One region of the Pseudomonas sp. Y3 TE3536 genome, then DNA from elsewhere that is predicted to be linked to it. Evidence: predicted binding sites of a transcription regulator. Region 1 holds the regulator's gene; the other holds the start of a gene.
What was found. The regulator FliA, encoded in region 1, starts transcription of late flagellar genes. The targets are predictions, from matches to a motif close to CTAAAGTTTNNNNNNNNNNNGCCGNTAA.
Positions count from the first base shown of each region.

Region 2: the regulator FliA is predicted to act here: its motif matches at 1,707-1,734, upstream of AB7M33_RS07295 (methyl-accepting chemotaxis protein).

Region 1 is NZ_JBRJHU010000001.1:3,674,680-3,677,885, forward strand. It holds gene flhF (flagellar biosynthesis protein FlhF) at 1-460, shown strand, start outside; gene fleN (flagellar synthesis regulator FleN) at 554-1,387, shown strand; gene fliA (RNA polymerase sigma factor FliA) at 1,384-2,124, shown strand; gene AB7M33_RS16615 (chemotaxis response regulator CheY) at 2,242-2,616, shown strand; gene AB7M33_RS16620 (protein phosphatase CheZ) at 2,637-3,206, shown strand, end outside.
Region 2 is NZ_JBRJHU010000001.1:1,595,801-1,599,006, forward strand. It holds partial or broken gene AB7M33_RS07280 (cache domain-containing protein) at 1-800, opposite strand, end outside; gene AB7M33_RS07285 (cell division protein ZapA) at 992-1,294, opposite strand; gene AB7M33_RS07290 (hypothetical protein) at 1,291-1,521, opposite strand; gene AB7M33_RS07295 (methyl-accepting chemotaxis protein) at 1,800-3,206, shown strand, end outside.

The sequences.
Region 1 (3,206 bases):
GTCCCTGGCCCAGGCGCTGGAACCGCTGCTGCGTAAACGCGTGGTGCTGATCGATACCGCTGGCCTGCAGGCCAGCGACCCGGCCCTGCGCATGCAGCTGGAAACCCTGGCCAGCCGTGGCATCGCCGCGAAGAATTACCTGGTGCTGGCAACCACCAGCCAGAAGCAGGTGCTGACCGCCGCCTACCACAGCTACAAGCGCTGTGGCCTGGCCGGCTGTATCCTGACCAAACTCGACGAAACGGCAAGCCTCGGCGACGTGCTGAGCCTTGCCATCAGTCATGAATTGCCGGTGGCCTACCTGACCGATGGGCCGCGCATTCCCGATGATTTGCACTTGCCCCGGGCGCACCAGCTGGTCACCCGTGCGGTCAATGTGCAGCAGCAGGACGAGCCCAGCGAAGAGGCCATGGCCGATATGTTCGCTGATCTCTATCACAACCCACGGCGAGCGGGTTGATGATGAAGTGTGTGCAACGTAGCTATGCCAAGGGGCACGCAGAATTGCCTCACGTGTGGCCTGAGTCCCAGCGAGACAAGGTAAAGAACAGACATGGGTAGCATGCATCCCGTACAGGTGATCGCCGTGACCGGTGGCAAAGGTGGCGTCGGCAAGACTAACGTTTCAGTGAACCTGTCTCTGGCGCTGGCCGAGCTTGGCCGCAGGGTCATGTTGCTGGACGCCGACCTGGGCCTGGCCAATGTCGACGTATTGCTAGGCCTGACCCCCAAACGCACCCTGGCCGACGTTATTGAAGGGCGCTGTGAGCTGCGCGATGTGATGCTGCAAGGCCCCGGCGGTGTGCGCATCGTACCGGCGGCCTCCGGCACCCAGAGCATGGTGCACCTGGCGCCGGCCCAGCACGCTGGCCTGATCCAGGCGTTCAGCGACGTCGGCGACAACCTCGACGTGCTGGTGATCGACACCGCTGCGGGTATCGGTGACTCGGTGGTCAGCTTCGTTCGCGCGGCCCAGGAAGTGCTGCTGGTGGTGTGCGACGAACCCACCTCGATCACCGACGCCTACGCACTGATCAAACTGCTCAACCGTGACTACGGCATGAACCGCTTCCGGGTGCTGGCCAACATGGCGCAGAGCCCGCAAGAAGGGCGCAACCTGTTCGCCAAGTTGACCAAGGTCACCGATCGCTTCCTAGACGTTGCCCTGCAGTATGTGGGCGCGGTGCCGTACGACGAGTGCGTGCGCAAGGCGGTGCAGAAGCAGCGCGCCGTGTACGAAGCGTTCCCGCGTTCCAAGTGTGCGTTGGCCTTCAAGGCCATTGCGCAGAAGGTCGACAGCTGGCCGTTGCCGGCCAACCCGCGCGGGCATCTGGAATTCTTCGTCGAGCGTCTGGTGCAGCCCACCAGCGCAGGACCGGTACTATGAATGCGAGCGGCTTCAAGATGTACAGCAGGGCGTCGAAAGACGCCCAGTACGAGCTGATCGAACGCTACGCCCCGCTGGTCAAGCGCATCGCCTATCACCTGTTGGCGCGGCTGCCGGCCAACGTCCAGGTCGAAGACCTGATCCAGGCCGGCATGATCGGCCTGCTGGAAGTGGCCAACAAGTATGACGCCAGCAAGGGCGCCAGCTTCGAGACCTACGCTGGCATCCGCATCCGCGGCGCCATGCTCGACGAGGTGCGCAAGGGCGATTGGGCACCGCGTTCGGTGCACCGCAATACCCGCATGGTCAGTGATGCAATGCGCGCCGTTGAAGCAAGAACCGGTCGCGACGCTAAAGATCACGAGGTTGCTGCCGAACTCCAATTGAGTCTCGATGATTACTACGGGATTTTGAACGATACCCTGGGCAGCCGGCTGTTCAGCTTCGACGACCTGTTGCAGGACGGCGAGCATGAAGGCCTGCACGAAGACGGCGCCAGTGGCCAGGTCGAACCGGCGCGGGGCCTTGAAGACGAGCGCTTCCAGGCTGCCCTGACCGATGCGATCGCCAACCTGCCAGAGCGCGAGCGGCTGGTGCTGGCGCTGTACTACGACGAAGAGCTGAACCTCAAGGAAATCGGTGAGGTGCTGGGCGTCAGCGAGTCGCGGGTAAGCCAGTTGCACAGCCAGTGCGCCGCACGTTTGCGCAGCCGTCTGGGTGAGTGGCGGGCGCGCTGAGCGCCAGCCGTTGCACTGAAGACGCTGCAGCCGTTTCACGTTGTGCCGAATTGAATGAATGCGTGCTCGGGGGCCGAGCGCGTTTGAGACTGCTTGGAGGTCTAATTGGACAAGAACATGAAAATCCTCATCGTTGACGACTTTTCGACGATGCGGCGGATCATCAAGAACCTGCTGCGTGATCTGGGCTTCACCAACACCGACGAAGCTGACGACGGCACCACTGCGTTGCCGATGCTGGAAAACGGCCACTACGACTTCCTGGTGACCGACTGGAACATGCCGGGCATGTCCGGTATCGACCTGCTGCGCAAAGTCCGCGCCAGCGAAAAGCTTAAAACCATGCCGGTACTGATGGTGACGGCCGAAGCCAAGCGCGACCAGATCATCGAAGCGGCCCAGGCCGGCGTCAATGGTTACGTGGTCAAGCCGTTCACCGCTCAGGTGCTCAAAGAAAAGATCGAGAAGATCTTCGAACGCGTCAACGGCTGAGTCACGTCAGGGGGCGCGCCATGGATTCATCACAAACGTCTTTGGGGGAGTTCGAATCGACCCTGAAGAAGCATGCCCAGGAGCTGGTCGAGAGCCTGGAGCGCGGGCGCTTCGGCGAGGCGGTGCAGCTGATTCATCAGCTGAACCAGACCCGCGACCGCGGCCTGTATCAGGAAGTCGGCAAGCTGACCCGTGAGCTGCACAGTGCGATCGTCAGTTTCCAGATCGACCCGCACATGCCGCAGGCCGAGGAGGTCTCGCAGATCACCGACGCCACCGAGCGCCTGTCCTATGTGGTCAAGCTGACCGAGGGTGCCGCTAACCGCACCATGGACCTGGTCGAGGAAAGCACGCCGGTGCTCAACGACCTGGCGGGTGAGGCCAAGGCCCTGAGCGTGGACTGGCAGCGCTTCATGCGCCGCGAAGTGGCCGCGCCGGAATTCCGTGACCTGGTCAAACGCGTCGACAGTTTCCTGACGCACAGCGCTGAAGGTAACCGCAAGGTCTCAGGCCACCTCAACGACATTCTGCTGGCTCAGGACTATCAAGACCTGACCGGGCAGGTGATCAAGCGGGTCACCGCGCTGGTC
Region 2 (3,206 bases), 2.1 Mb from region 1:
AGTGGCAAGCCTAACGCCAGGTAGCCTTCGCCATCACGCTGGAAGCGGCTGGTACGCAGGCCCTGGTCGCCACTCATCACCGCTTTCGCGGCCTGTGCGTCAAGCTGGTCGACAAGCTGGCGCTTGCCGCTGAAGGCGCTGTCCGGGTGCACTTGGATCAGCCCATCGTTGCGTACCAAAAATACCTTGCCGTGCTCGCCAAAGCTGAAATCGTGGATCAGCTTCGACAACTCGGTCATGAGCAGGCCCATACCCGCCACGCCAACCAGCTTGCCGTCTTTTTCCACGCGATAGTCGATGAACAGCGCCAACTCGCCCGTGGCACCGTCGATGTCGATGTTGATCAGGCGCTCGGCGCCGCTGTCGATGTAGCCGTAGAACCACGTGTCCTTCGGGTTGGCCCGGCTCAGTGTGCGGTCCAGCCCCTTCTCGTTGTAGTAGTGGCCGGTTTCGGTCGAGGCGAACAGCGTGGTAAAGGCGTTGTTGCGCTGCTTGGCAGCCTCGAGGTATTCGATAAAGCGTGAGGTTTGAGCGGGGTCTTCGCCCTCGGCAAGCCAATCGCGCAGCAGGGTATTGCCGGCTATGTCGGCGGCCGCCACCAGCGGCTGGCCGAGCATGCGCTCGATATCGTTGCGGATTGCTTCGACACTGGCTGGCAGCGCTGTGTCGACCAGGTAGCGTTCGGTCAGGCGGTTGAGCGCCACCGTGAAAATGATCACCACCACCAGGATGCTCGCCAGCAGGGCTGCGCCCATGCTTGCGATCAATTGCCACTGGATACTTTGCCGCCAGATACGCATGCCCGTGCTCCCCGCCAATTATTGTTTTGGGGGAAGTGTATACACTTACGTATCCAGTTATTCCAGTGATCTGGGACATTGTAGGAGCAGCCTTGTGCTGCGAAGAGGCCGGTGACAGCAGCGGAAATCACTGCGTTTTCACCGGCCTCTTCGCAGCACAAGGCTGCTCCTACAAGGGATCGCGGAGTGCTTTATTGTTCGGCGATAGTCCGAACGATCGCGTCCACCGTGGCGTCGATCTGCGCCTGGGTACGCGCCAGCGTCTGCTGATGCTCTTTTTGCAGCTCAACCTGCTTGGAACACAGGTTCAGGGCCGCCAGCACCAGCAGCTTGTCACCGATCAGGGTCGGGTACGAACGCTTGGTCTCGGCCAGGGCGGTGTTCAGCATCCGCACCGCCTGGGCCAGGGTTTCTTCCTGGCCTTCGGGCGCCTTGATCGAATAGTCGCTGCCGAGGATCGACACGACATTGACCGGCTGCGCTTGCAGACTCATGCGTTGACGACACCCGCATTGGCGCGGTCAACCAGCGCCTGGATGCGCGCGGCGGTGGCGCCGTTCTTCTCTTCCTGCTCCATCAGCGACAGCTGCAGGGTCTCGTTTTCTTCCTTGGCCTGTGCCAATTGCTGACCCAGGGTAGTGTTCTGCTCGGTGAGTTGAGCGTTTTTCTGCATCAGGTCGCTGACCAGTTGCTCGATTTGATTCAGGGAGGCTTCCAGCATGGGGTCTATCTCAGGTTGTTGCAAAGGCCGCACACGATAAAGAAAAGCGTGAGTCCTCGCCATTAAATATCGGATTCTTAAGGTTTCTAACCCGCAGATTGACAGGGTAAGCGCCCGCTTGTTCCGACCTGGATCAACCGCCGGTCAGGAAAAGGTTAGCGCGCTCACAATTTTCACCGGTCTCGCTCAAGACTGACCAGTCACGACCGATAGCCAGGCAAGTCATATTTCGTCGCCATCCCCTGCGACCTCTTCCCCTTGCCTGGATTACGCCCCTCATGTCCCTACGCAACATGAATATCGCCCCGCGCGCGCTGCTCGGCTTCGCGCTGATCGGCCTGTTGATGCTCGGCCTCGGCATCTTCTCGCTGATGCAGATGGGCAACATCCGCCAGGCCGGCGTTGCCATCGAAAGCATCAGCGTGCCCAGCATCAAGACGCTGGACGAACTTACTGCGCTGAACCTGCGCATGCGCACCCTTTCCTATCGCCTGCTGCTCAACCGCGACCCAGAGACGCAGCGCGACACCCTCAACCTGCTGGACCAACGCAACACCCAGATCGACCAGGCGCGCCGTACCTACGAGCCCATGATCGGCGCACGCGACGAGCAAGCGGCTTACGATCAATACAGCCAACTGCTCAATCAGTACCGCCAGCTGGAGGCGCGCATGCGCAGCCTGAGCCAGGCAGGCCGCACCGACGAATTGCGCGACCTGCTCAACCGCGACCTGCTGGCCAACTCCGAGCAGATCAACAAGGTCATGGACACCTTGGTGCGCATCAACACCGACCAGACCCGCGCCACCAATGAAACCGCTGCCAGCCAGTACGCCTCTGCCTTCGCCCTGGTGATTGGCCTGTTGATCGCAGCCACGGTGCTGACCCTGCTGTGCGCCTTCCTGCTGACCCGCAGTATCGTCAAACCGATTGAAGAGGCGCTCAAATGCGCCGAGCAGGTGGCCGACGGCGACCTCACCCACGTCATCCGTGCCGAAGGCACCGACGAAGCCGCGCGCCTGCTACGCGCCATGGCCCGCATGCAGGAGAAACTGCGCGACACCCTGCAATTGATTGCCGGTTCGGCAACCCAACTGGCCTCGGCGGCGGAAGAGCTCAACAGCGTCACCGACGAAAGCGCCCGTGGCTTGCAGCAGCAGAACAACGAAATCGAGCAGGCCGCCACTGCGGTCACCGAGATGACCAGCGCCGTGGAAGAAGTGGCGCGCAATGCAGTCAGCACCTCGGAGGCCTCCGGTGAAGCCAGCCGTTCGGCCGGCGACGGGCGCGACCTGGTACTGGAGACCGTCGGCGCCATCGAGCGCATGAGCGGTGATGTGCAGGCCACTGCCACGCTGATCACTCACCTGGCCGAGCAGTCGCGTGACATCGGCAAAGTGCTGGATGTGATTCGCGGCCTGGCCGACCAGACCAACCTGCTAGCGCTCAATGCCGCGATCGAAGCGGCCCGTGCCGGTGAGGCAGGCCGCGGCTTTGCCGTGGTGGCGGATGAAGTGCGGGCATTGGCCCATCGTACCCAGCAGTCGACCAGCGAAATCGAGCGGATGATCGGCAGCATCCAGGGCGGGACCGAAGAGGCGGTGGAGTCGATGCGCACCAGCACCGAACGTGCCGCGTCGACCTTGAATATCGCCCGGGGTGCGGGCATGGCGCTGGATACCATT